DNA from 3 places in the Micromonospora sp. NBC_01412 genome. Region 3 is predicted to be linked to each of the others. Evidence: predicted binding sites of a transcription regulator. Region 3 holds the regulator's gene; each other region holds the start of a gene.

Region 1 (9,394 bases), 920 kb from region 3:
TCCACCGAGTACGGCGACTGGCTGGAGGCCAACGCCCGGCAGGCGACGGTCTACACCGAGAAGGCCGGCCTGAACACGGTGGTGATCGACTCCACCGACGACTTCGCCGGGATGTGCCGCAACCTGGGCTTCACGCTGACCCTCTACAGCGGCCAGATGTGCACCACCTCGCAGAACCTGCTGATCCCGTCCGACGGGATCGACACCGACCAGGGGCACAAGAGCTTCGACGAGGTGGCCGCCGGGATCGCCGCGGCGGTCGGCAAGATCACCGCCGACCCGGCCCGGGGCGTCGAGCTGACCGGGGCGATTGTCAACGACGGGGTGCTTGAGCGCCTCGACGAGGTCACCAAAGTCGGCGAGGCCGTGCTGGAGTCGCGGGTCGTCGAGCACCCGTCCTACCCCGGCGCGGTGGTCCGCACCCCGACGATCGTGAAGCTGGCGGCCGGCGACACCGGGACGTACTCGCGGGAGTGGTTCGGGCCGATCTCGTTCGTCATCGCGACCGACTCCACCGCGCACGGCCTGGAGATCCTGCGCTCCACGGTGGGGGAGAAGGGGGCGCTGACCGCGGCCGTCTACTCCACCGACGAGGCGGTGCTGGACACCGCCGAGGCGGCTGCGGTCGACACCGGGGTGCACCTGTCGTGCAACCTGACCGGCGGCGTCTTCGTGAACCAGTCGGCGGCGTTCTCCGACTTCCATGGCAGCGGCGCCAACCCGGCCGCCAACGCGGCCCTGACCGACGGCGCGTACGTGTCGAACCGGTTCCGCATCGTGCAGAGCCGCCGCCCCGCCTGACGGGGCGGGAAGGGGCCCTCTCGGCGCGCGGGGCGCCGGGCTGGGCCCCTGGGCGCCCACACCCCTCGGGTCGGGGTGTTCAGGCCGGGCGGCGCATCTGGAGCTCGCGCAGGGCGGGAACGCTCGGGTGGGGGACCCGGACGCCCGTGTCGACGAAGCCCAGCTTCTGATACGCCCGGTAGGCGCGGTCGTTGCCGACCACCACCTCCAGCATCAGCTCCGGCCGGCCGCACTCGCGGGACCAGCCGGCCACCGCGTCGACCAGTTCCGCGAGCAGGCCGGTGCCCCGCCGCTGCGGCGTGACGTAGACGGCGTACACCACGGTCAGGCCCGGCTCGTCCGGGGCGACCGTGCCGCCGGCGTGCCCCAGGAACCGTCCGGCGGGACCGCCGGGGCGGTCGGTGCCAGGGTCGGCGACGAACTGTGCGGTGTGCCGGCCGACGGCGACCGAGGCGATCCGGGCCGCGTAGTCGGCGTGCGGGCGGGCGGCGGCGTCCGCCAGGGTCTCCAGGAAGGCCAGCGGGGCGTCGGCGAGCATCTCCAGCCGCAGCGCGCGCATCCGGGCCGCGTCCCTCGGGGTCACCCGGCGGACGACGGCCGCCTGCGTGGCCGGAGCGACCGTCCCGTCCGGTGCGAGGCGCCCGGCGACCGACGGGCTGGAACCTGCTGTCATCCCGCATGCCTACCCCAGTGACGCCCGCCTATGTATCTCCGGGTGGAGGTCGGTCCGATATTGCCTGATTTGCGGTCGTGCGCCTCAGTGACGGCTCGTGTACCGTGCGATTTTGGTCACTGAATTCGGGGTCGTCGTCGACCCCGGAGCCGGTGGTCCGGGGCCGCCGGTTCGTGCCGGCGTCCAGCCGGGTTGGCAGGCCGCGCGACGTGAGGAAGTGCACCGTGGCACAGGGCACCGTGAAGTGGTTCAACGCCGAAAAGGGCTACGGCTTCATCGCCGTCGACGGGGGGCAGGACGTCTTCGTCCACTTCTCCGCGATCGAGATGGACGGCTACAAGGCGCTGGACGACGGACAGCGGGTGGAGTTCGAGATCGCCCAGGGGCAGAAGGGCCCACAGGCCGAGCGGGTCCGCGTAGTCGCCTGACCCTCCGACCAGGTCCGGGGCCCGCGGCTGGGCGGGCCCGGGCCGACCCGCCCGCGACCACGGCGACCGGGCACCCAGCCGGACGCGTCAGCCGGATGCGGTGGCCCCGGGCGGTACAGCGACGCGGGGCTGGGTCTCGACGCGGGGCGGGTTCTCCGGTGCGCAGGTGTGCTGCGCCGCGCAGACGGCTGCCCACCCCGCCCGGCGCCCAGTCGAGCCCCGCCGACGTCCCTGCCGATGCCCGCCCTGCTGCTGGCGGCCCGCCCCGTACCTCGATCCCCGGCCGTACCCCGCCAGCCCGCGCAAATTCAGAGAATCTGTGGCCTTTCGGCGCTCCATGACCACACGTTCTCTGAATTTGCGCCGATCGGGGGCGGGGGTCCGGCCCGTATCTCGGTTCCCGGCCGCACCTGGCCGCACCTGGCCCCGCCGCCCGGTGCGCCCCGCCGGGCCCGCAGCCCGACGGCTGCCTCGAGTTCCCCTGCCTGTCTGCCTGCCGGTCCGTGACGGTCGCGGAGCCGGTTCGGCGCGGCCGTCACGGACCCGAGCGGCAGGTGTGCGGTGGCCCGGTGACCGCCGTCCGGCAGGCGGGTGAACTTGGCCGATCCGGCGGGCGGACCGTGCTGGTCAGGGCGCGCGGGCCGGGCCCGGACGCGGCATCGTGCTTGCACTCGGCAAGGCAGAGTGCTAAACAGGTCATTGGCACTCGCATACCGTGAGTGCCAATGGTCGGGACGGTGGGGCCACGGGCTCCCGGCGGGCAACCGTCGGGTGGCACATGGCCGGTCGTCGCGGGCTATCCGGCCCGGCCGAGGAGACGTCGTCGTCGCCAGGTGGCGACGTCCCAAGGTGCGTACACCAGGCGGCCCATCCGGGACACACACTCGGGTGGCCCGTGAGTGTCCAGGAGGACAACGCCGTATGGCCAAGATGATCGCGTTCGACGAAGAGGCCCGCCGTGGCCTCGAGCGGGGCATGAACCAGCTCGCCGACGCCGTGAAGGTGACCCTCGGCCCCAAGGGCCGCAACGTGGTGCTCGAGAAGAAGTGGGGTGCCCCCACCATCACCAACGATGGTGTGAGCATCGCCAAGGAGATCGAGCTCGAGGACCCGTACGAGAAGATCGGCGCTGAGCTGGTCAAGGAGGTCGCGAAGAAGACCGACGACGTTGCCGGTGACGGCACGACGACGGCGACCGTCCTGGCCCAGGCCCTGGTCCGTGAGGGCCTGCGCAACGTGGCCGCCGGCGCCAACCCGATGGCCCTGAAGCGGGGCATCGAGGCCGCTGTGGCCAGCGTCTCGGAGGAGCTGTCCAAGCTCGCCAAGGACGTCGAGACCAAGGAGCAGATCGCCTCCACCGCCTCCATCTCCGCCGGTGACAGCACCGTCGGCGAGATCATCGCCGAGGCGATGGACAAGGTCGGCAAGGAAGGCGTCATCACCGTCGAGGAGAGCAACACCTTCGGCCTGGAGCTTGAGCTCACCGAGGGCATGCGCTTCGACAAGGGCTACATCTCCGCGTACTTCATGACCGACCCGGAGCGTATGGAGGCCGTCTTCGACGACCCGTACCTCCTGATCGTCAACAGCAAGATCTCCTCGGTGAAGGACCTGCTCCCGATCCTGGAGAAGGTCATGCAGTCGGGCAAGTCGCTGCTGATCATCGCCGAGGACATCGAGGGCGAGGCCCTGGCCACCCTCGTGGTCAACAAGGTCCGTGGCACCTTCAAGTCGGTCGCCGTCAAGGCGCCGGGCTTCGGTGACCGCCGCAAGGCCATGCTGGCCGACATCGCCATCCTCACCGGTGGCCAGGTCATCAGCGAGGAGGTCGGCCTCAAGCTGGACGCCGTCAACCTCGACATGCTGGGCCGCGCCCGCAAGGTCGTGGTGACCAAGGACGAGACCACCATCGTCGACGGTGCCGGCGACGCCGACCAGATCCAGGGCCGGGTCAACCAGATCCGGGCCGAGATCGACAAGAGCGACTCCGACTACGACCGCGAGAAGCTGCAGGAGCGCCTGGCCAAGCTGGCCGGCGGCGTCGCGGTGATCAAGGTCGGCGCGGCCACCGAGGTCGAGCTCAAGGAGCGCAAGCACCGCATCGAGGACGCCGTTCGCAACGCGAAGGCGGCCGTCGAGGAGGGCATCGTCCCGGGTGGTGGCGTCGCGCTGGTGCAGGCCGGCAAGACCGCGTTCGACAAGCTGGACCTCGTCGGCGACGAGGCGACCGGCGCGAACATCGTCAAGGTCGCGCTGGACGCCCCGCTGCGGCAGATCGCCGTCAACGCCGGCCTCGAGGGCGGCGTCGTGGTGGAGAAGGTCCGTAACCTGAGCCCGGGTCACGGCCTCAACGCCGCCAACGGCGAGTACGTGGACCTGCTGGCCGCGGGCATCATCGACCCGGCCAAGGTCACCCGGTCGGCGCTGCAGAACGCCGCCTCCATCGCGGCGCTCTTCCTCACCACCGAGGTCGTCGTCGCGGACAAGCCGGAGAAGACCCCGGCTGCCCCGGCTGGCCCGGGTGGCGGGGACATGGACTTCTGAGTCCAGCTCCACCGAACGCCGAAGGGGCGGGCCGCTGAAACGGCCCGCCCCTTCCGTCGTCTGCCGGCCCGCTTGTCACGTCGGCAGGGGCCGCTGGTTGCGTCGCTTCCGGGTCCGGTCGTACGGCGGGTGGATCCGGATCGGCTCGTCCACCAGGACCACGGGCTCCTCGGCCGGGGGCGCGTCGTCCTCCGTCATCTCCGCGAGCTGCTCGGCGTCGCCGTAGTCCAGCCGGTCGAACGGCAGCTGCCCCGGGATCTCCTCGACCGGCACCCAGGTGGCCGGCTGCGTGTCGTCGGTCTGCTCGTCGTCCGTGGTCATGACCGCCTCCTCTACCCAGACGGTAGGGGCCGTCGATGGCCGACGCGGCCGAACGGCGCTATACAGGCCCATGCCCGTTTCGTGCCCGGCCTGCCGGGCACGCAGCGCCCGGCTCGTCGCGCACCCAGCGCCCGGCCTGCCACACGTCGGCGCTCCGACCTGCTACGCCAGCCGGCGTCCCGTGGACCGGCCCGGGCGTCCCGCTCATCCGGCGGCCGGCAGCGCCTTTCGGTGCAGGAAGAAGACGCGCTCGATCCGGGCCCCCGCGCTGCCCGAGTAGAAGGACACCGGGCCCACCCAGCCGATCTGGGCGGATTCCACCCCCTCGGCCCGCTGGTCGCGCAGGCACCGACGCAGCAGCGCCCCACCGATCCCCGTGCTCTCCGCCTCCGGGGCGGTGCCCATGGGGCCGAACCAGCTCGGCCGGGACGAGCCCCAGGCGGCGAAGCCGAGAACCGTGCCGGCCCGTTCCGCCAGGTGCGCCCCGGCGCCGGGACGCCCCAGCGAACCGGCCAGCTCGCCGTCCCACGCGCCGCCGAAGGTGGACCGGGCGAACGCGGCCAGCGCCGGCAGGTCCGCCGGCTCCGCGCGCCGCACCGTGACGCCCCGCTCGGCCAGCCGCCGCTCCGCCGGCTCCGTCGTCCGCAGCGCGGGCGATTCGTCGTACGACAGGTCGGCCGTCATGTTCCACGCCGTGCGGTCCTGGGCGTAGCCGAGCGCCAGCGCGGCGCAGACCGCCGGGGTGTACCGCACGTCGATCCCCGGCCAGGCGTAGTACGGCGGGTTGCCGGCCAGCAGCACCTCGGTCGCGCCCCGTCCGGCGAGGAAGCGCTCGGCCCGGGTCAGCAGGGCCCGCCCGACGCCCCGGCGGCGCCGCTCGGGGGCCACCGCCACCAGGTCGACGTGCCCGACCGGGGGCTCCCCGCCGGAGAGCGAGGCGATCAGCACGCCGACCAGCTCCGTCCCGTGGTACGCGCCCAGCCCCAGCACCGTCCGGTCCGCCCCGGCGCGGGTGTGCAGGGTGTCCACCACGGCCGCCGCCTCGGCCGCGTCCTCCGGCAGGTCCAGCGAGCGCCGGCACAGGTCCACCACGGCGGGCAGCGCATCCGGGGTCAACTCGGCCAGGGTGGTCTCCACGTCCATGGTCGCCGACCCTAGATCACCGACCGCCCCACCGCACCTGCCGGCGTCCTGTCGCCCCGGGTGGCGGGGCGAGGGGCACTGCGAGGGGCGCCTCCCGTGTGTGGGCGTCGACGAGGGTCATCCGCCGCGGGCGGTGCGGACGGCCGCGTAGGCGTCGACGAGGCCGGCGCCGGTGATGTTCGCGTCGCCGCCGCAGGCGTCCGCCGGGTTGCGGGAGCGGTACGTCGCGCGGGCCGGGGTGGCGGTGTCCCGCAGGATCCGCCGGGTCCGGTCCAGGTCGCCCACCAGGGCCGGATTCGCCGACCACATCAGCGCCACCACCCCGGCCACCTGGGGCGTGGCCATCGAGGTGCCGTCCAGCGTGGCGTACGTGCTGCCTGGCATCGCGGAGAGCACCCCCACGCCCGGGGCGACCAGGTCGGGCTTGCTCGTGCCGGGCACCGGCCCCCGGCTGGAGAAGGAGGCGACCTTCCGGGCCCGGTCCACCGCCCCGACCGTGAGCACGTCCGGGTACGGCGCCGGGGGGTCCTCGATCGACCCGCAGCGCGGCCCCGTGTTGCCGGCCGCCGCGACGACGAAGATGCCGGCCGCGTCCAGGGCCGCCGTCGCCGGCCGCAGCGCCGCCGGGTCGCAGCCCTCGATCGGCGGGCAGCCCCACGAGTTCGTCAGCACCTGGGGGGCCCGCTCGGGCCGCCCGTCGGTGAACGGGTCGCCGCCGGTCGGGAACGGGGCCAGCATGAACTGGAGGCAGTCGAGGTAGCGGGCCGGGCTGCCGAGGTTGCGGTCCAGGTTCACGCAGCCGACCCAGCTGGCCCCCGGGGCCACCCCGATGCCGCCGCGCCCCACCGCGCTGCCCGTCGTGTGCGTGCCATGCCCGCCCTGGTCGGTCGGCGCCGTCGTGTGGTCCCACGGGTCGTACCAGGAGTCGTCGCCGCCCCGGAAGCCGGCGGCCAGCGCCGGGTGGCGGCCGTCCACGCCGGAGTCGGAGCTGCCCACCACCACGCCGGCGCCGGTCACCCCCAGCCCGGACCAGACCCGGTCCGCGCCGATCAGGGACACGTTCCAGGCCGGCCCGGCCGGCGCCGGCGCGTCGCCCCGGCTGGTCGGCGCGGCGGCCGGCAGCGGACGCAGCCGCTGGCTGACCAGCACTCGGGCCACCTCCGGCCGGCCGGACAGCCAGGCCCGCACGGCCGGGCCGCCGTCCACCTCGATCGCGTTGACCAGGTAGTACGGAGTCGGGCCGAGCCGCAGCCGGGCCAGGTCGCGGCGCAGGTCGGGCTGGGTGCGCTCGGCCGTGGCGACGAGCCGCCGGTAGACCTCCCCGGCCCGGGCGTCCCGGCCCGCCCGCCCCGGTGCGCCGGCCGGGATCCCGCTCAGGTCGGCCTGCTCGCGCAGCACCACCAGCAGCCGCTCGCCGTGCAGGCCGGGCCGGCCGGGCCCGAGGTACACCGCCGCCGCCCCGGCGAGCAGGACCACGGCCGTCGCCGCCGCCACCGGCCGGCTGGGCGTCCGGCCGCGCGGCCGGGCCAGCAGCAAGCCGTACGCGACGGACAGCACCGCGGCCACCGCGAGCCCGGCGGCGGCGGTGGCCGCCACCCAGTACGGCACGTCGCGAGTGGCCGCCAGGACGAGGGTGATCTCCTCCGGGTCGGCGAAGGCCAGCGGCCCGAACACGCCGAGCCCGACGAGCCAGCGCGCCGGGCCGGGCCCGGTGGGCCCGCCCGCGCGGACGGCGGGGGCCTGGAGGGCGGCCAGCACGAAGCCCAGCGGCGGCAGGGCCAGCAGGGCGGGCAGTTGCGCCCCGGACTGCCCGGCCCCGGCGGCGACGAGCAGCAGCGTCACCCCGGCGACCAGGCCGCCGACCAGCACCAGCCGGGCCGGCCGGGGCGGACGGCCGACCGCGAAGTGCGCCCAGAAGCGGGCGTCGAGCAGCGCCCCGGCGAGGACGCCGACCGCCGCGGCGGCGACCGCCGCGAGGACGGTCTCCAGCAGCCCCCCGAGCGCCCCGAACCACGCCCAGGGCAACACGGTCGCCACCCCGGCGGCCACCGCCAGCAGCGTCACCGTCCCGTCCCCGCCGGTGGCCGGCGGCGTCGGGCCGGGCCGTCCTGACGTGCCCGGTTCACCGACCGTCCCGGCACCCGGGGACGCCTGGGCGCGGCCCCGGGCGAGCCGGCCGACCACGGCGGCGAGCAGGCCGGCCGCCGGGGCCAGCGCGGCGAGGTACGCCTCGTGGTGCACCGGCGGCAGGGCACGCAGCAGGGTGAGCGCGCCAGCCGCCAGCAGCCCGGCGAGCCAGGCCCGGCCGGTGGCCCGGACCGCCCCGGACCGGGGCAGCAGCGTGAGCAGCAGCGCCGGCACGCCGGCCAGCAGGACAGTGACGCCGGCCACCACCGGCCAGAGCCAGACCGCCCGGTCCAGCCCGCTGGCCAGCAGGACCTGGTCGGTCAGCCAGCCGGCCAGCTCGGCGGGGACGGTGACCGCGACCGTCCAGCAGCCGACCAGCACCGCGGCCACCACGGGCCACGGGCCGGGGCGGGACGGCGGCGGCGGGCCCGGCACGGCCGGAGGGAAGGGCTGACCTGCGAACGGTGGGGGACCGACCTCCATGCCCAGACAGTACGGTGTGATCACGACATGCCGCCGGACCGCCGGGGCGGCTACCGTGGACGGGTGCGTGACCCCAACGTCTCCCGAATCGTCGCCGGTCAGCTCTCCCCGGCCCGCCGCGCCACCGACCTGCGCCGGCTGCGCGCCGAGCGGTTCGACGTCCTGGTCATCGGTGGTGGTGTCACCGGGGCCGGTGCGGCGCTGGACGCCGCCTCCCGAGGGCTGAAGGTGGCCCTGGTGGAGGCGCGGGACTACGCGGCCGGCACCTCCAGCCGGTCCAGCAAGCTGATCCACGGCGGCCTGCGCTACCTGGAGCAGTTGGAGTTCCACCTGGTCCACGAGGCGCTCACCGAGCGGGGGCTGCTCGCCACCCGGCTCGCCCCGCACCTGGTCCGGCCGGTGCCGATCCTGATCCCGCTGCCCGCCGGCCGGGGCGCACGGGACGTGCCGGCCCGCACCTTCCGCCGGTCCTACTACGGCCTCGGGGTGGCCGCGTACGACGCGTTCGCCGGGCTCTTCGGGGGCGGCCGGGGGATGCCGCTGCACCGGCACCTGACCCGGGAGGGGGCGCGGCGGATCTTCCCGAGCCTGCGCGCCGACGCCCTGGCCGGGGCGATCCGCTACTACGACGGGCAGGTCGACGACGCCCGGCTGGTGGTCACCCTGGCCCGCACCGCGGCCAGCCTCGGCGCGACCGTGGTCAGCAGCACCCGCGCGGTCGGCCTGATCCGGCAGGCCCGCGAGGTGACCGGCGTCCGGGTCCGTGACCTGGAGGCCCCACCCGGCTCGCCCGACGCCGAGTTCGAGGTGCACGCCCGCACGGTGATCGCCGCCACCGGCGTGTGGAGCGACGACATGTCCCGGATGCTCAACG
Region 2 (9,394 bases), 590 kb from region 3:
GGGCGTCCTCGCCCAGCGCGGCCAGCTCCTCAAGGATCTTGGTCGGGTTCTCGTACCGGGTCCACAGGCCCTCGACGTTGAGCACGCCGAGCCCGCCGAGCTGGCCGAGCCGCACGGCCGACTGCGGGCTCATCGTCGCGTCCGAGGGGTGCCCCACGCACGGGATGCCGAACTGGTACGCGTCGAGCTGCCAGGCGGTGGAGACGTCGTCGACGTCCCGGGTGCGGCGGCTCGGCACGATGGCGATGTCGTCCAGGTGGTAACCGCGCTGCGCGGTCTTGCCCAGGCCGATCTCGACCACGTCACGCATGGGGGCTCCAGGTGTCTCGGGGGGTGGTGGTCAGCGGGAGTGGTAGTTCGGCGCCTCGGCGGTCATCTGGATGTCGTGCGGGTGGCTCTCCTTGAGCCCGGCCGCGGTGATCCGGATGAGCTGGCCGCGCCGGTGCAGCTCGGGGATGCTCTCCGCGCCGACGTACCCCATCGCGGCGCGCAGCCCGCCGATGAGCTGGTGGGCGACGGCGGAGAGCAGGCCCCGGTAGGGCACCTGGCCCTCCACGCCCTCCGGGACCAGCTTGTCCTCGGCGAGCACGTCCTGCTGGAAGTAGCGGTCCTTGCTGTAGGACTTGGCCTGGCCCCGGGACTGCATCGCGCCGAGCGAGCCCATCCCCCGGTACGCCTTGTACTGCTTGCCGTTGATGAAGATCAGCTCGCCAGGGCTCTCCTCGCAGCCGGCCAGCAGGCTGCCGAGCATCACCGTGTCGGCGCCGGCCACCAGTGCCTTGGCGATGTCCCCGGAGTACTGGATGCCACCGTCGCCGATCACCGGGACGCCGGCCGGGCGAGCCGCCCGGGACGCCTCCATGATCGCGGTGATCTGCGGGACGCCGACCCCGGCGACGATCCGGGTGGTGCAGATCGCGCCCGGGCCCACCCCGACCTTCACGCCGTCGGCGCCGGCGTCGACCAGGGCCTTCGCCCCGGCGTACGTGGCCACGTTGCCGCCGACGATGTCGATCCTGACGTCCTTCTTGAGCTGGCGCACCATGTCCAGCACCGCCCGCTGGTGACCGTGCGCGGTGTCCACGATCAGCACGTCCACGCCCGCGTCGACCAGGGCGCGGGCCCGCTTGTAGGCGTCCTCGCCCACGCCGACGGCGGCGGCCACCCGGAGCCGGCCGGCGTCGTCCTTGGTGGCGTTCGGGTACTGCTCGCTCTTGGTGAAGTCCTTGACGGTGATCAGCCCGCGCAGCCGGCCCGAGTCGTCGACGATCGGCAGCTTCTCGACCTTGTGCTGGCGCAGCAGCGCCAGCGCCTCGTCCTTGCGCACCCCGACGGGCGCGGTGACCAGCGGCGTCCGGGTCATGATCTCGTGGACCGGGGTGGCCGGCTCGGTGACGAAGCGCATGTCCCGGTTGGTGACGATGCCGACGAGCTGGCCGTCGCCGTCGACCACGGGCACCCCGGAGATCCGGTACCGGCCGCAGAGCGCGTCCACGTCGCGCAGGGTGTCCTGCGGGCTGGCCGTCACCGGGTTGGTGATCATGCCGGACTCGGAGCGCTTGACCAGGTCGACCTGGAGCGCCTGGTCCTCCAGGGAGAGGTTGCGGTGCAGCACGCCGATGCCGCCCTGGCGGGCCATCGCGATCGCCATCCGCGCCTCGGTGACCGTGTCCATCGCGCTGGACAGCAGCGGGACGGCCAGCTCGACGTTGCGGGTCAGCCGGGTGCGGGTGTTGACCCGGCTGGGCACCACGTCCGACTCGCCGGGCTGAAGCAGCACGTCGTCGAAGGTGAGGCCGAGCGGGACCACGCGGGCCGAGCCGGCGGGCAGCTCCGGCAGGTGGCCGCCCAGCTCGCCGCGGTCGGCGCCGGCCGGAAGATCAGTGCTGGGCGAATTGTCCACGATTGCTCTCCTGAGCTGGTCGGGCGGGCTTCAGCGAGGCGGCGCGCGCGGACATCCGGCGCACGCCGGGTGACGGCGCGTCGGTGCCATCGTACCCATCGGCCCGGGCCGACCCCGCCGGAGCCGGCCTGGTCGTCGACGCTGCGTGACGGCGCCCCCCCGTCAGCCCCGACGCGGGGTGACCGGGCGGACGGGGGCGGGCGGCACGTGGTCGCGGGGGCTACGGTGAGGGGGTGCACGACGAGCCCATCGACCCGTTCAACGGCGACCCGGCCGATCCGGCGGCGGAGCTGCACGACCCGGACGGCGACGCCGCACTCGACCCGCTGACCGAGGTCGAGCGGCAGGACGTGCTTGAGGACCTCGCCGACCTGGAGATCTATCAGGCCCTGCTGGCGCCTGTCGGGGTGCGCGGGCTGGTGATCGAGTGCGAGGACTGCCGGGAGCCGCACTACTTCGACTGGGACCTGCTCCGGGGCAACCTGCGCCACCTGCTCAGCTCCGGCCGGCCCCGGGTGCACGAGCCGGCCTACGACCCGGACCCGGACCACTACGTCACCTGGGACTACGCGCGCGGCTACGCCGACGGCGTGCACGACACCCTGACCGAGGGCACCGAGGACGACACCGAGCCGGGCAACTGACCTGACCTGCGGGTCCTGCACGTTGCTGGTGTGCGGGTAGCGGCTGGCGGTGCCCGTCCGGACAGCGCGGCGTCAGGCCGGGCCGGCTCGCACCGGGCGTGGTCCGCGAGACCGGCCCGATCGGGCCGGGAACCCGGCGGCGCTCTCAGGCGACCAGGCCGGCGCGGAAGCCGGCGGCCACCGCGTGCGCGCGGTCGCGGGCGCCGAGCTTGCGGAACAGCCGGCGGGCGTGCGTCTTGACGGTGTCCTCCGAGACGAACAGCTCCCGGCCGATCTCGGCGTTGCTCTTGCCCTCGGCCATCCCGAGCAGCACCTGGAGCTCCCGCTCGGTCAGGCCGACCGCCCCCCGGGCGCCCCGGGCCGGGGCGGCCCGCCGGGGGTTCGCCGGCTCCTCGGTCTCGCCGCCGGCGGGCTCCGGCTCGTCGTCGCCCCGCTGCACGGGCACCACCGACGGCACGCCGCCCGGCCCCTCCTGGGCCGCCGGCCAGGCCGAGCCGGGGTTGTTCGGGGCGCGGCCGGCCGGCGCGGGGCGCTTCTGGCCGCCGACGGCAGCGGCGTCCCGGGCCGGGTCGGCCACCCGGTGCCGGTTCGCCCGGCCCGGCGCGGAGAGCAGCAGCAGGGCCTTGGCCACCGCGCTGGTCAGGTCGTGGTCGGTGCCCTGGATCAGCCCTCGGGCCCCGGCGCCCATGCTGGCCGCGGCCGCGTCGGACTCCTCGGCCCCGAGCAGCAGCACCGCGGCCTGCGGGGCGCGGGCCAGCACCCGACGCACGAAGCCGGCGCTGTCCGGCCGGGTGAGCGCCGTGTCGGCGAGCACCACGTCGGGCGGGCCCTCCGCCAGCCGCAACATCACCTCGGGATCGGAGACGGCGGTACGGACGGCGGCGGACAGTCCGAGCCGGGCCGCCGCGGAGTTCAGTTGCTGTGCGGCGAGCGGTGTCCGAACGCACACGAGAACAGTACGCACTGTGGTCTCCTCTCCGACCCGAAGCAGACCACGGCGGGGTGGGGTGGGGTGGGTGTTCCCAGCAATCCTCCGAACTTTTCCGACAGATGGGGCATATGCCGCGCAATGTCCGAGGTTTTCGATCACAGAAGTGTGAGCCGGCGCGAGCCGGGGTACCGGAAGCCCGAGCCGGAAATCGGTGCGCCAGCGCGGCCGCCGCCCGGACATCCGGTCAACTGAGAGTCTCCGCGGTGCCGCGGGAGGAGGGGTGCTGATGTCGAACGTACGCAGGCTGCCCGGACCCATCGTCGACCTCTGGGACTGGCAGCGGCTCGGTGCCTGCCGGGGCCGCGACAGCGCCCAGTTCTTCCACCCGGACGGGGAGCGCGGCTCCTCCCGCCTGCGCCGCGAGTCCGGCGCCAAAACGGTCTGCCGGGCCTGCCCCGTGCGCGCCGAGTGCGCCGCGCACGCGCTGTCCGTCCGTGAGCCGTACGGCGTCTGGGGCGGCTTCAGCGAGGCGGAGCGGCTGCGGCTGCTCGCGGTCGGCTGGGAGGACCTCGCCGACCGCCGGCACAGCCGCGTCGACGTGGCCCGCCTGGAGGCCCGCCTCGGCCGCCCACACAAGTCCACGATGCCGGCCCAGCGCAGCGTCGCCTGACGACCGCGCCCACCGCACGCCGATGCCGCGCCCCGACCGCCCGGGGGCGCGGCATCGTGTCACGTCCCGCCCAGGCCCGACGTCGCCGGAAGCCGCGCACCTCGACCCGCCGCCCGCCGCCCGGCGCCCGCCGCCAGGCGACGGTGATCAAGAGGTTTGTGTCAGATGGGGCCCCGAACCTGACACAAACCTCTTGATCACCGCGCACGGGCTGTGCGGGAGGGGTGGGTGGGGTGGGTGGGGTGGGGGTTTTGGAGTGTTGAGGGTGGGGTCAGCGGCCCCACCATCGGGTGACGGGCCTTCCCGACACGCCCGCCCCGGGGTGTTCGGCCGCCGGGCGTGTCTGGCCCGCGCCCGCCGGCCAGAGCTCAGGGAAGGCGAGAAGGGCGTCAGGGAGCGGGAAAGGCGTCAGGGCACGCCGTCGGGGTGACGGCGTGCCCTGAGCGGTGTCGTACGGCGTCGGTCAGAAGCCCGGGCCGTGCTGGTGGCCGTGGCCGTGGCCGTGGCCCCCGCCGGCGGCCGGCTCGGCCTTCTCCGGCTTCTCCACCACCAGGCTCTCGGTGGTGAGGAGCAGGCCGGCGATCGAGGCGGCGTTGGAGACCGCGCTGCGGGTCACCTTCACCGGGTCGATGATGCCGGCCTTCACCAGGTCGACGTACTCGCCAGTGGCGGCGTTGAGGCCGTTGCCCCACTCCTGGCCGGCGACCTTCTGCACCACGACGTAGCCGTCGTGGCCGGCGTTCTGCGCGATCCAGCGCAGCGGCTCGACCAGCGACTTGCGCACGATCGACACGCCGACCTTCTCCTCGCCGGTCAGGCCGAGGTCGTCGTCGAGCACCGAACGGATCTGCGCCAGGGCGGCGCCACCACCGGGCACCGTGCCCTCCTCGACGGCGGCCTTGGTCGCGGCGATGGCGTCCTCGATGCGGTGCTTGCGCTCCTTCATCTCGACCTCGGTCGCCGCGCCCACCTTGATGACCGCGATGCCGCCGGAGAGCTTCGCCAGCCGCTCCGCCAGCTTCTCCCGGTCCCACTCGGAGTCCGAGGCCTCGATCTCCTTGCGGATCTGGGCGACCCGGTCGGCGACCTCGCTGGACTGCCCGCCACCGTCGACGACGGTGGTGTTCTCCTTGTCGACCACGACGCGCCGGGCGGTGCCGAGCACCTCCAGGCCGACCTGGTCCAGCTTGTAGCCCAGCTCCGGGGCGACCAGCTCGGCGCCGGTGAGGATCGCCATGTCCTGGAGCATCGCCTTGCGGCGGTCGCCGAAGCCGGGGGCCTTCACCGCGCAGACCTTGAGGGTCTTGCGGATCGAGTTGACCACCAGGGTGGACAGGGCCTGGCCCTCGACGTCCTCGGCGATGATCAGCAGCGGCTTGCTGTTCTGGAGGACCTTCTCCAGCAGCGGCAGCAGCTCCTCGATCGCCGAGATCTTCTGCGTGGTGATCAGGATGTACGGGTCCTCCAGGACCGCCTCCTGCTCCTCCAGGTCAGTGACGAAGTTCGGCGAGATGAAGCCCTTGTCGAACTGGAGACCCTCGGTCACGTCTAGCTCGGTGGCGAGGGTGGAACCCTCCTCGACGGTGATGACGCCGTCGCGGCCGACCCGCTCCATCGCCTCGGCGATCAGCTCACCGATCGTGGCGTCCTGCGCGGAGATCGTCGCCACGTGCGCGATCGACTCCTTGCTGGCGACCTCGACGGCCCGTTCGAGCAGGGCCTCGGAGATCTTGTTGGCGGCCGCGTCGATGCCACGCTTGATGCCGGCCGGGTTGGTGCCGGCGGTCACGTTGCGCAGGCCCTCGCGGACCATCGCCTGGGCCAGCACGGTCGCGGTGGTGGTCCCGTCGCCGGCGACGTCGTTGGTCTTGGTCGCCACCTCCTTGACCAGCTGCGCGCCGAGGTTCTCGTACGGGTTGGTGAGCTCGATCTCCTTGGCGATGGTCACGCCATCGTTGGTGATCGTGGGCGCACCGAACTTCTTGTCCAGGACGACGTTGCGCCCGCGCGGGCCGAGAGTGACCTTGACCGCGTCCGCGAGGGCGTTGACACCGTGCTCCAGCAGGTGCCGGGCGTCATCCGAGAAGCTAAGGATCTTCGCCATTAATGTCCCTTCGAAGCGTCACTGCCCCGGCCCGGCGAACCGGACCGGGGCAGTGACACTGATCGGTTTGTCTACTTCTCGATGACCGCGAGGACGTCGCGGGCGGAGAGCACCAGGTACTCCTCGCCGGCGTACTTGACCTCGGTGCCGCCGTACTTCGAGTAGAGGACGGTGTCGCCGACGGCGACGTCAACCGGGATCCGGTTGCCCTTGTCGTCGATCCGGCCCGGGCCGACAGCGAGGACAGTGCCCTCCTGCGGCTTCTCCTTGGCGGTGTCGGGGATCACGATGCCCGACGCCGTGGTGGTCTCAGCCTCGTTCGCCTGGACCAGGATCCGGTCCTCGAGCGGCTTGATCGCAACCTTGGTCGCGGTAGTCACGGGCATACCCTCCTGGGGTATTGGTTTCGTTGCTGGCCGACGGGGCCGACCAGCGTCAATCTGCCACATGCCACCGGGCGGGGCCGTCGTCGCGGGTGCCGGTCCGCCTGGCGTTCAGCGCCCGGGCACGGGCCCGGAAGCTGGCACCCTCGATGGGAGAGTGCTAATCGCAGGTTAGGCCGTGGCTAGCACTCCGTCAAGGAGAGTGCCAGCACGTCGCCCGTCGTGTCGCCACAGTTCCGCCACTCGTAGCCGCGACACGTCGACACCACCTCGCCACACCGTGACCAACCCCCTACCGTCCGGAGCCTCTGCCGGACGCCGAGCAAAAGGGGAGAAGAGTGTCCCGGATACCGACGTTGACGTTCCTGCGCGAACAGCTGCGCCGGGCCCGCAAGGCGCGCGGGCTCAGCCAGGAGGAGCTGGGCAAGCTGATCAACTACTCGTCGTCGCAGGTGAGCGCCGTCGCTGGCCCGGCAGGCGGTGCTGACCGGCGGCCGGCAGCCCCAGTTCGTCGCGGTGCTGGAGGAGCAGGTGCTGCGCCGGCAGGTCGGCGACCGGGCCGCCACGCGCGAGTAACTGGAGCACCTGCTGACCGTCGGCGCCGGCGTCGAGGTCGCCGACAACCTGCCCGGCGTGGTCGCCGTCCGGGACAGCAAGGACCCGGCCGGGCCGGCGCTCGCCTTCGCCCCGGCGAACTGGCGGGCCTTCGTCGCCGCCGCTCCCGCCCGCTGACACCACCGTCCGGCCGCCGGACGGGCCCTTGACGGCCCGCAGCCGAACAGCCCGGCCGGAGCCGGGACAATGGGCGGGTGGATCTCGACCAGTTCGCCGCCCTGCGTACCCCCGAGGGGTCGGCCGCGCTTGACGCGGCGACCGAGAGGGCCGGCGGCGACCCGCTGGCCGCGGCGGGCGCGCTCCGCTCGGCCGGCATCCCGGCCGGGCTCGCGGCGGCGGCGCTGACCCAGGCGGAGCTGCGCCGCCGGGCGGTCGGCAAGTTCGGGCCGGAGGTCACCGGCATGTTCCTCACCCGCCCCGGCCTGGAGCAGGCCACCCGCCGGGTGGTCGCCGACCGGCGGGCCGACCGGCTGCGCGCGGCCGGGGTGCGCACCCTCGCCGACCTGGGCTGCGGCCTCGGGGCCGACGCGCTCGCCGCCGCCCGCGCCGGCATCCGGGTGTACGGGGTGGAGGCCGACCCGGTGACCGCCGCGATGGCCGCCGCGAACGCCGAGGCCGCCGGGCTGGCCGACGCGTTCACCGTGGAGTGCGGCGACGCCACGGCGTTCGACGTGGGCCGGGTCGACGCGGTCTTCTGCGACCCGGCGCGGCGCAGGGCCGGCACCGGGCGCCGGATCTTCGACCCGAACGCGTACTCGCCGCCGTGGGACTTCGTCACCGGCCTGGCCGAGCGGGTGCCGCACACCGTGGTCAAGGTGGCCCCCGGCCTCGACCACGCGCTGATCCCGGCCGGCGCCGAGGCGGAGTGGGTGAGCGTGGCCGGCGACCTGGTCGAGGCCGCCCTGTGGTGCGGCCGGCTCGCCGAGGTCCCCCGCCGCGCCACCCTGCTGCGGGAGCCGTCCCCCACCGCCGCCACCCTGCTGCGGGAGCCGTCGCCCACCGCTCCCGCCGCCGCCGCTCCGGTCGTCCACCACCAGCTCACCGGCTCCGGCACGGTCGAGGCCACGGTCGGCCCGGTCCGCCGGTACGTCCACGACCCCGACCCGGCGGTGGTCCGCGCCCACCTGGTCGCGGAGCTGGCCGACGCCATCGACGCCACGCTGGCCGACCCGAGCATCGCCTACCTGTACGCCGACGCGCCGGGCGCGACGCCGTTCGCCCGCTGCCTGGAGGTCACCGACGTGCTGCCGTTCTCGCTGAAGCGGCTGCGCGCCCTGCTGCGCGAGCGCCGGGTGGGCCGGGTCGAGATCCTCAAGCGCGGCTCGGCGCTGGAGCCGGAGAAGCTGCGGCGGGACCTGCGGCTGGCCGGCTCGGAGGCGGCGAGCCTGGTGCTGACCCGGGTCGCCGGCGCACCCACCGTGCTGCTGTGCCGACCGGTTGGCTGACCCGCCGCCGCACCCGGCGGCGGGCGGGCGGGGTGCGAGCCGGGCATGCCGCCGCGCCAATCGGCCGATTCCGGATGCGGCGGCGCTCAGACGATTTCGGCGACCCGCCGGTCAGCCGTTTCCGTGGCTCGCCGTTCGGCAGTTTTCGGTGGCCCGCCGGGCGACGCCGGGTTAGCTTGTCGGGCATGGCGGGACAGGGCACTCCGGCGACGGCGCTGCTGAACAGGCGGAAGATCCGGCACAGCACCCATCCGTACGACGTCTCGCCGGACGCGCCGAACTACGGGGCGCTCGTCGCGGCGGCCCTGGGCGTGCCCCCGGAGCGGGTGTTCAAGTCGCTGGTCGCCGAGGTCGACGGCGCGCTCGCGGTGGCGGTGGTGCCGGTGACCGGCGAGCTGGACCTCAAGGCGCTTGCCGCCGCGCTCGGCGGCAAGCGGGCGACGATGGCGGACCGCGCGGTCGCCGAGCGGGCCACCGGCTACGTGCGCGGCGGGATCAGCCCGATCGGCCAGCGTAAGCGCCTGCCCACCGTGTTGGACGCCTCCGCCCTCACCCACGAGACCGTCTACGTCTCGGCCGGCCGGCGCGGCCTCCAGCTTGAGCTGGCCCCGGCCGATCTGGTCGCCCTCACCGACGCGACGACCGCCGCTCTCGCCGCCGGGTGAGCGACGCCCACGACGGCGAGGCCGGGCGGACACC
Region 3 (9,394 bases):
CGCCCCACCAGCGGCCCAGCATCCCGCGCAGGTGCGCCGGGGCGGGCTCTCCCGGCCGCCACGGCTCGACGTCGGCCGGGTCGTGCTCGGCGGACGCCGCCAGCAGCCGGTGCGGCAGGTCCATCACCTGCACTCCGGTCCCGGACGAGCCGAGCACCGCCGCCCCCATCGCCCCGGCGGTGCCGTCGCCGCCACGCCGGCCGTAGACGGCGGCCAGGAAGCCGGGCATCGCCCCGTCGTGCCCGACGTGCACCACCCGCTCGCCCTGCGGCACGAGGATGAGTCCCAGCCCGAAGCCCGCGCCCCAGGACGTCTCGTCGGTGACGGTCAGCGGCCAGCGCATCTCGTCCAGGGTGGCCGGGGCGAGCACCGCGCCGGCCGGGTCCAGCGCCGCCGGGTCGGCCAGGAACGCCGCCCACCGGGCCATGTCCGAGGCGGTGCTCCAGAGCTGGGCGGCCGGGCCGACCGCGCCGAAGTCCGTCGGCGGCTCCGGGTGCGCCTCGTCGGAGTACGCGTCGATCAGGAACCCGGTGGCCGCCGCCGGGCCGGGCCGGTCGGCGGTGGCGGTCAGCCCGAGCGGGGCGAGCACCCGCTCGCCGAGCACCTCCGCCCAGGAGCCGCCGCGCAGCCGCGCGACGAGCTGGCCGAGCAGCGCCATGCCGAGGTTGGAGTAGTGGTAGCGGCGGGCCGGCGGCAGCACCCGCTCGGCCCGGGCCAGGTCGGCGAGCAGCGCGTCCACGTCGGGGGCGGCCAGGGTGTCCCAGACGTCGCCGTGCGGCTCCCGTTGCAGGCCTGAGGTGTGCGACAGCAGCCGGCGCACGGTCAGCTCGCCGTGCGCCGGGACGTCGAGGTGCCGGCCCACCGGGTCGTCCAGGTCGAGCAGGCCCGCGTCGCGGCACTGGAGAACCAGCACGGCGGTGAAGGTCTTGGTGACCGAACCGATCCGGAACAGCGTCTCCGGGCCGAGGACGCCGTCGTTGCCGGTGCCGCCGACCGCGCACGTCCACGGCGGCCGGTCGGCCCGGTGCAGGGCGGCCGACACGGCCGGCACCCGCCCGTCGGCCTGGACCCGCCGCACCATCCGCTCCAGGCGGCCGTCGATCTCGCTCACCACCGCCCGCCTACCGGCAGATCATCGGGCCGAGCGGCGCGCCGCCGAGCACATGCGCGTGGACGTGGAAGACCTCCTGGCCCCCGTACGCCCCGGTGTTGAACATCAGCCGGTAGCCGTCGCCGAGCAGCCCCTCGTCCTCGGCCACGACGGCCGCCGCGGCCAGCAGCTCCCCGGCCAGCGCCGGGTCGCCCTGGCCCAGGGTGGCCACGTCGGCGTAGTGCTCCTTGGGGATGACCAGCACGTGCACCGGGGCCTTCGGGGAGATGTCCCGGAACGCCAGGGTGGTGTCGGTCTCCCGGACTATGGTGGCCGGGATCTCCCCGGCGACGATTCGGCAGAACAAGCAGTCGGATCCCATCGGGGCATGGTAAGGCGTGCCGGCCTGCTCGGGCATGATGGCGGCGTGACTACACGGGCAGTACTGGTGACGGGGTCCTCGCGTGGCATCGGGCGCGCGGTGGCGGCGAGGTTCGCGGCGGGCGGGGACCGGGTGGCGATCCACCACCGGGACTCGGCGGAGCTGGCCGAGGGGCTGCGCGCCGAACTGCCGGGCGACGGCCACGTCGTGGTCCGCGCGGACCTGACCGACCCCGACGCGGTACGGGCGATGGTCGACGACGCGGCAGCCCGCCTCGGCGGCCTGGACGTGCTGGTCAACAACGCCGGCGTGTACGGCGAGCGGGACGCCCCGCACCCGGTCTTCGGCGCGTCCTACGCCGACTGGCAGCGGCGCTGGCGGCAGGCGCTGGAGACCAACCTGACCGGGGCGGCCAACGTGACCTGGTGCGCCGCCCAGCACATGCGCGAGCGGGGCGGGCGGATCGTCAACGTCTCCTCCCGGGGTGCGTTCCGGGGCGAGCCGGACCAGCCGGCGTACGGGGCGAGCAAGGCGGGGCTGAACGCGCTCGGCCAGTCCCTCGCGGTGGCACTCGCCCCGTACGGCATCGCGGTGGCCACGGTGGCCCCCGGCTTCGTGGAGACGGACATGACCACGGAGCACCTGGCCGGCGAGCGGGGCGCGGCGATCCGTGCCCAGAGCCCGTTCAACCGGGTCGCCCGCCCCGACGAGATCGCCGCCGCCATCCACTGGCTGGCCAGCCCCGAGGCGGAGTGGACCTCCGGCACCATCATCGACCTGAACGGCGCCAGCTACCTCCGTTCCTAACCCCCACCCCACCGGGCCACCAGTTGGCGCAAATTCACGGAATGAGTGGCTGTTCCACGCGGGATGACCACTCATTCCGGGTAAGTGCGAGCTGAGGCCCGGGGGGACGGGTTACCAGCGGGGGAGGCGGGTGGAGAGGACTGAGAGGGCGGCTACGCCGGCCGTGGAGGTGCGCAGGACCGACGGGCCCAGGCGGACCGGGCGGGCGCCGGCGGCGGCGAAGGTGGCCAGCTCGGGCTCGGCGATGCCGCCCTCCGGGCCGACGACCAGCACGATCTCGCCCGCGTCGGGAAGTTCCACGGTGGTCAGCCGGTCGTCGGCCTCCTCGTGCAGGACGAACGCGGCGGCGGACCCGGCGATCCGCCGGGCCACGGTGGCGGTGGACTCGTCGGGGGCCCCGGCCAGCACCGGCAGCCACGCCCGGCGGGCCTGCTTCGCCGCCTCCCGGGCGGTGGCCACCCACTTCTCCCGCGCCCGTACGCCCCGGTCGCCGCGCCACTGCACCACCGAGCGGGACGCACCCCAGGGGACGATCTCGTCCACCCCGACCTCGGTCATCGCCTGCACGGCAAGCTCGCCCCGGTCGCCCTTGGCGATGCCCTGCACCACCACGAGCCGGGGCGCGGACGCGTCGACGTACCCCCGGGAGGTGATGTCGAGCTCCAGGCTGCCCCGGCCGACGGCGGTGACCACAGCGGACGCGGTGCCGCCCCGGCCGTCGGCGAGCAGCAGTTCCTCGCCCACCCGCAGCCGCTGCACGGTGGCGGCGTGATGTCCCTCGGGGCCGTCCAGGGTCAGCTGGGCAGCGGTGGGCAGCGACTCGACCAGGAACAGCGGCGCGGACACGACGATCAGGTTAGCCGCCCCGGCGGGGACCGGGGCGGCGAGGCCGGGCGGACCGGGGTCAGGGGTGCCCGTTGAACGCGTCGCGCATCCGGGAGAAGAAGCCGCCCTGCTTGGAAAGCTCGGCGACCTCCTCGCCCCGGGTCTTGGCGAAGTCGCGCAGCATCTTCTCCTGGTCGGCGTCGAGCTTGGTCGGGGTCCGCACGTCGAGGTGGACGTAGAGGTCGCCGCGGCCGGTGCCCCGCAGGTGCGGCACGCCCCGGGCGCGCAGCCGCAGGGTGCTGCCCGGCTGGGTGCCGGCCTTGACGTCGACCGTCTCCTCGCTGTCCAGCGTCTTGATGGTCAGCCGGGTGCCGAGCGCGGCGGCGGTCATCGGGACGGTCACCCGGCAGTGCAGGTCGTCGCCCTTGCGGGAGTAGACGTCGTGCGGGCGCTCGTGGATCTCCACGTACAGGTCGCCGGCGGTGCCGCCGCCCGGGCCGACCTCGCCCTGCTGGGCCAGCCGGATCCGCATGCCGTCCTCGACCCCGGCCGGGATCTTCACGGTCAGCGAGCGGCGGGTACGCACCCGCCCGTCGCCGGCGCAGGTCGGGCAGGGGTGCGGGATCGTGGTGCCATACCCCTGGCAGACCGTGCACGGCCGGGCGGAGACCACCTGGCCGAGGAACGTGCGCTGCACCGACTGCACCTCGCCCCGGCCGCCGCACGCCTCGCAGGTGGCCAGGTGGGTGCCGGCGGCGGTGCCCGCGCCGGAGCAGGTGGTGCAGAGCACGGCGGTGTCGACGGTGATCGGCGCCTCGACGCCGAACGCCGTCTCGTGCAGGTCCAGCTCCAGCCGCAGGATCGCGTCGGCCCCCGGCCGGGTGCGCGGGCGCGGCCCGCGCGCGCCGCCGGCCGCGCCGCCGAAGAAGGCGTCCATGATGTCCTGGAAGCCGACGAACGGGCCGGCCCCGCCGGGCCCGCCCGGGCCGGCGCCCCCGCCGCCCGGGGCGAGCGGGTCGCCGCCCAGGTCGACGATCTGCCGCTTCCGGTCGTCCGAGAGGACCTCGTACGCGGCGTTGATCTCCTTGAACTTCTCCTGTGCCTCCGGGTCCGGATTCACGTCCGGGTGGAACTGCCGCGCCAGCTTGCGGTAGGCGCGCTTGATCTCGTCGTCGGAGGCTTCCCGGCCTACGCCGAGGATGCCGTAGTAGTCCCTGGCCACTGCGTTCCGTGTCCTCATGTTCGTCTCGCGTTGCGCCGGTCGGCGGCCGGAGCCGGCCGTCGGCCCTGACTGGTCAGTTCTGGGCCAGCAGCTCGCCCACGTAGCGTGCCACGGCTCGCACCGTGGCGATGGTGCCGGGGTAGTCCATCCTGGTGGGGCCGAGCACGCCCAGGCCGCCGAGCGCCGTCGCCCCCGGCCCGTACCCGGTGCTCACCACCGAGGCGGCGCGCAGGTTGTCGATCTCGTTCTCGTCGCCGATCAGCACCCGGGTGGTGGTCGACTCGGCCTCGCCGATGAGCTTGAGCATCACCACCTCCTCCTCCAGCGCCTCCAGGATCGGCCGCAGCGAACCCTGGAAGTCCAGCAGGCCGCCCCGGGTGAGGTTGGCGGTGCCGGCCAGCGCGATGCGCTCCTCGTGCCGCTCGACCAGCGTCTCCAGCAGCACCGTGGCCAGCGTGGTCATGGCCGGGCGCAGGTGCGCCGCAGACTCCTCGACCAGGGCCTGCACCAGCGGCGGGGTCTCCGACAGCCGGCTGCCGACCAGCTTCTCGTTGACCAGCCGGCGCAGGTCGGTGACGGTGTCGGCGGGGATCGGCGCGGGCAGCTCGACCAGCCGCTGCTCGACCCGCCCCGTGTCGGCGATCATCACCAGCATCAGCCGGGTGGTGGAGATCGGCACCAGCTCCAGGTGCCGCACCGAGGACCGGGCCAGCGACGGGTACTGCACCACGGCGACCTGCCGGGTGAGCTGGGCGAGCAGCCGGACCGTACGGTGCACCACGTCGTCCAGGTCGACGGCGCCGACCAGGAAGCGCTCGATGGCCCGGCGCTCGGCCGGGCTGAGCGGCTTGACCCGGGAGAGCCGGTCGACGAAGAGCCGGTAGCCCCGGTCGGTGGGCACCCGCCCGGCGCTGGTGTGCGGCTGCCGGATGTACCCCTCCTCCTCCAGCACGGCCATGTCGTTGCGGACGGTCGCCGGGGAGACGCCGAGCTGGTGGCGCTCGACCAGGGCCTTGCTGCCGACCGGCTCCTGAGTGGCGACGTAGTCCTCGACGATGGCGCGGAGCACGGCGAGCTTGCGGTCGTCGAGACCCACTCCCCTTACCTCCTGTCGCACGTCGGTGCCCGTCGTCGCGGCGACGCCCCGGGCCTGCGCGCCGGCCGGCGAAGCCTGGCACTCGACTGTAATGAGTGCCAGTCTACGTCGGCTGCCCCTCCGTCGGTAAGATCACAGACGGACCGTCGGCCGGCCGGGCGACGGGGCGGGGTGCCGGCCCCGCTGGCCGATCATCCCCTCGGACCCGACCAGTGTCGCTCTGGTGCCCCCTTGCCGGCAGCCCCTACCGTGACGTGCATGACTGAACCACCTCGCCCTCCCGGAGCGGGCGACCCGGGCGGCTACCCGCCCGAGGGCAACCCGCCGTCAGCACCGTACGGCTCGTCGTACGAGCCCCCCACCGCACCACTGTCCGGCGCACCCGGGGCGGGCGGCTATCCCCCACCCGGTGGCTATCCGCCGCCCTCCGGTGACCAGCCCTCAGCGGGCGGCTACCCGCCCCCCGGAGGCTATCCGCCCCCCGGTGGCTACCCGCCCGGTGGCGGATATCCGACCGGCGGTGCGCCCTCCGGCGGCTACGCCAACAACGAGGACAAGACCTGGATCCTGGTCGCCCACTTCGGTGGCGCGGCGGGGATGTTCCTCGGCGGCGGCGTGCTCGGCTGGCTCGCGCCGCTGATCGCCCTCCTCGCCCGGGGCAACCAGTCGCCGACGGTCCGCGCCCACGCGGTGGCGGCGCTGAACTTCCAGCTCCTCTGGTCGGTCATCGCCCTGATCGGCTGGATCCTCACCTGCATCCTGGTGGGCGCGCTGGTCGGGTTCGCCGCCATGGTCATCGGCATCATCTTCGGCATCATCGCCGGCATCAAGGCGAACGAGGGCACCCCCTACCGCTACCCGATGACCGTCAGCCTGATCAAGTGACCCCGGCCGGCCGCTCCCCCGGCCGGTCGGATCACCCCGTCAGGGCAGCAGGTCGCGGACGACCGCGTCGGCCAGCAGCCGGCCGCGCAGGGTGAGCACGGCCCGGCCGGCCGCGTACCCGGCCGGGTCGAGCAGCCCGCCGGCCACGGCCCGCTCCGCGCCGGCCCGGCCGGGCGCGTCCAGCACGTCCAGCGGCAGGCCGGAGGCGAGCCGGAGCCGCAGCATCACGTCCTCCATGTGCGCCTCGCCGGGCGTGAGCACCTCCCGGGCCAGGCCGGGGGACTCCCCCGCCGCGAGCCGCTTCGCGTACGCGCTCGGGTGCTTGACGTTCCACCAGCGCACCCCGCCGACGTGGCTGTGCGCCCCCGGGCCCAGGCCCCACCAGTCCGCGCCGGTCCAGTAGAGCAGGTTGTGCCGGCACCGGCCGGCCGGCGTACGGGCCCAGTTGGACACCTCGTACCAGGAGAAGCCAGCCGCGCCGAGGGCCGCCTCCGCTGCCAGGTAGCGGTCCGCCGCCACGTCGTCGGAGGGGTACGGCAGCTCGCCGCGCCGCATCCGCGCGGCCAGCCGGGTGCCGTCCTCCACGATCAGGGCGTACGCGCTGACGTGGTCCACCCCGGCGGCGACCACCTGGTCGAGGGAGGCCGCGAAGTCCTCGGCGCGCTCCCCCGGCGTGCCGTAGATCAGGTCCAGGTTGACGTGGTCGAACCCGGCGTCGCGGGCCTCGGCCGCGGCGGCGGTGGCCCGGCCGGCGCTGTGCCGGCGGTCGAGCACGGCCAGCACTCCCGGCGCGGCGGACTGCATGCCCAGCGAGATCCGGGTGTACCCGGCCGCCCGCAGGGTCTTCAGCGACTCCGGCGTCACCGACTCCGGGTTGGCCTCGGTGGTCACCTCGGCGTCGGCGGCCAGCCCCCAGGTGCGGTCGATGCCGCCGAGGATCCGGGCCAGGTCGTCGGCGGGCAGCAGGGTTGGTGTGCCGCCGCCGACGAACACGGTGTCGACCCTCGGCGGCGGGGTGTCGCCGAGCACCCGGCCGGCGAGGGCCAGCTCGGCCAGCACCGTGTCGGCGTACGACTCGCGGCCGGCCCCGCCGCCCAACTCGTCAGCCGTGTACGTGTTGAAGTCGCAGTAGCCGCACCGACTGGCGCAGAACGGCACGTGCACGTACACGCCGAAGCCGCGCGCGCCGACGGCGCGGGTGGCGGTGGCGGGCAGCGAGCCGTCGACGGGGACGGCTTCGCCTTCTGGAAGGACGCCGGGCATGGCCACTAGTGTGCCCGCATGACCTCCTCCGACGCGCTCGTGCGGGTCACCACGGCCCGCGGGGTGACCACCCTCACCCTGAACAGCCCGCACAACCGCAACGCGCTCTCCACGCCGCTGATGACCGAGCTGCTGGCCGGGCTGTCCGCCGTGGTGGCGGACGACGCGGTCCGGGTGGTCGTGCTCGACCACACCGGCCCGGTGTTCTGCTCCGGCGCCGACCTGAAGGAGACCGCCGCCGCGTACGCCAGTGGGACGGTCCCGGCGGGGATGCTCGGCGACGTGCTCGCGGCGGTGTGGGAGTGCCCGAAGCCGGTGGTGGCCCGGGTGGCCGGGCCGGCGCGGGCCGGCGGGTTGGGCCTGATCGCGGCGGCCGACCTGGCGGTCTGCGCGCAGGAGGCGACGTTCGCCTTCACCGAGGTGCGGATCGGGGTGGTCCCGGCGGTGATCTCGGCGACCGTGCTTCCCCGGCTGGCCCCCCGGGCGGCCGCCGAGCTGTACCTGACCGGCGACACCTTCGACGGCCGGCGGGCCGCCGAGATCGGCCTGGTCACCACCGCCGTGCCGGCCGACGGGCTGGACGCGGCGGTGGAGCGGGTATGCGCGTCGCTGGTGCGGGGCGCACCGCACGCGCTGGCCGGGGCGAAGGCCCTGCTGCGCCGGCCGCCGGCCGCCGACCTGCGCGCCGAGATCGCCGAGCTGGCCGCCGTGTCGACCGGGTACTTCCTCTCCGAGGAGGGGCGCGAGGGGGTGCTGGCGTTCCGGGAGAAGCGGGACGCGAGCTGGGTGCCGACCGCCTGAGGCGTTTCCCGCCCCGGCTGGCGGGAAAACCGGCCGTCACCGCGCCCGGTCGCGCCCCGCCACCGGGCCGGACAGGACGCGCCACCGGGCCGGGCGGGACGCGCCACCCCAGGGCACTAAATGTGGTCGACTCGCTACGGAACGGAGCGAACCGGTCGGACGAGCCGGTCGGCGACGGCGGGGACGTACTCTTGGCGGAGCCGTCGAACGGGGGGTGCGGGTGCGAGGTCGGGCAGTCGTAGCGGCCGGTGTCGTCGTCGCCGTCGTCGCAGTCGTCGGGATCTGGCTCGTGGTCCGCCAGGTGGGTGAGCGACTGCGACTCCCCCTGGCCAGCCGCACCTGCCTCGTGCAGGCGGACGGCCAGGTGCGCCTCGACGCCGACCAGATGGCCAACGCCGCCACCATCGCGGCGATCGGCACCCAGCGGAAGATGCCGGAGCGCGCCGTGGTGGTGGCCCTCGCCACGGCGTACCAGGAGTCCGGGCTGCGCAACCTCGACGGCGGCGACCGCGACTCGGTGGGGCTGTTCCAGCAGCGGCCGAGCCAGGGCTGGGGCAGCGAGGAGCAGATCGGCGACCCGCGGTACGCGGCCAACAAGTTCTACGCCGCGCTCAAGCGGGTGCGCGGCTGGGAGAAGATGCGGGTCACCGAGGCAGCGCAGAGGGTGCAGCGCTCGGCCTACCCGGAGGCGTACGAGAAGTGGGCCGACGAGTCGCAGGTGTTGACCCGGGCGCTGCTCGGTCAGGCGACCGGGGCCGTGGCCTGCACCGTGGGGTCGACGCCGGTGATGCGCGGCGAGGCCGCGGCGGCGGCGCTGACCCGGGGCCTGAGCCTCGACTGGAGGCCGCCGGAGACGGTGTCGACGGCCGAGCTGACCGGGCTCGCCGTGCCGGCCACCGACCAGCGCGACGGCTGGCGGTACGCCCACTGGTTCGTCTCGCACGCCTCCGACCACGGGGTGAAGCGGGTGCGCTTCGGCGGGTTGGAGTGGACCGCCGAGGCCGGCACCTGGGATCGGGTGGC

Evidence for each region. Region 3 encodes HrcA, which represses chaperone genes, less so after heat shock. Its sites were predicted from a motif close to GGTTNGCACNCTCNNNNNGAGNGTGCNAACC; they were not measured.
Region 1: a site for HrcA is predicted at 2,600-2,630, ahead of groL (chaperonin GroEL). Genes of this name have one in related genera too.
Region 2: a site for HrcA is predicted at 6,771-6,801, ahead of groES (co-chaperone GroES). Genes of this name have one in related genera too.

The regions. Positions count from the first base shown of each region.
Region 1 is NZ_CP109528.1:2,497,738-2,507,131, reverse strand. It holds gene paaN (phenylacetic acid degradation protein PaaN) at 1-801, shown strand, start outside; gene OG617_RS11415 (GNAT family N-acetyltransferase) at 881-1,360, opposite strand; gene OG617_RS11410 (cold-shock protein) at 1,699-1,902, shown strand; gene groL (chaperonin GroEL) at 2,824-4,446, shown strand; gene OG617_RS11400 (hypothetical protein) at 4,522-4,767, opposite strand; gene OG617_RS11395 (GNAT family N-acetyltransferase) at 4,972-5,910, opposite strand; gene OG617_RS11390 (S8 family serine peptidase) at 6,028-8,520, opposite strand; gene OG617_RS11385 (glycerol-3-phosphate dehydrogenase/oxidase) at 8,548-9,394, shown strand, end outside.
Region 2 is NZ_CP109528.1:2,171,990-2,181,383, forward strand. It holds gene OG617_RS09665 (GuaB3 family IMP dehydrogenase-related protein) at 1-310, opposite strand, end outside; gene guaB (IMP dehydrogenase) at 341-1,903, opposite strand; gene OG617_RS09675 (DUF5319 domain-containing protein) at 2,137-2,547, shown strand; gene OG617_RS09680 (response regulator transcription factor) at 2,693-3,511, opposite strand; gene OG617_RS09685 (WhiB family transcriptional regulator) at 3,765-4,148, shown strand; gene groL (chaperonin GroEL) at 4,612-6,252, opposite strand; gene groES (co-chaperone GroES) at 6,324-6,638, opposite strand; partial or broken gene OG617_RS09700 (helix-turn-helix domain-containing protein) at 6,974-7,084, shown strand; gene OG617_RS09705 (Scr1 family TA system antitoxin-like transcriptional regulator) at 7,101-7,211, shown strand; gene OG617_RS09710 (DUF397 domain-containing protein) at 7,212-7,367, shown strand; gene OG617_RS09715 (THUMP-like domain-containing protein) at 7,445-8,695, shown strand; gene ybaK (Cys-tRNA(Pro) deacylase) at 8,881-9,360, shown strand.
Region 3 is NZ_CP109528.1:1,577,307-1,586,700, forward strand. It holds gene OG617_RS06905 (serine hydrolase domain-containing protein) at 1-1,081, opposite strand, end outside; gene OG617_RS06910 (histidine triad nucleotide-binding protein) at 1,122-1,472, opposite strand; gene OG617_RS06915 (SDR family NAD(P)-dependent oxidoreductase) at 1,518-2,279, shown strand; gene OG617_RS06920 (16S rRNA (uracil(1498)-N(3))-methyltransferase) at 2,391-3,125, opposite strand; gene dnaJ (molecular chaperone DnaJ) at 3,184-4,326, opposite strand; gene hrcA (heat-inducible transcriptional repressor HrcA) at 4,400-5,422, opposite strand; gene OG617_RS06935 (DUF4870 domain-containing protein) at 5,681-6,307, shown strand; gene hemW (radical SAM family heme chaperone HemW) at 6,347-7,570, opposite strand; gene OG617_RS06945 (enoyl-CoA hydratase-related protein) at 7,589-8,371, shown strand; gene OG617_RS06950 (hypothetical protein) at 8,586-9,394, shown strand, end outside.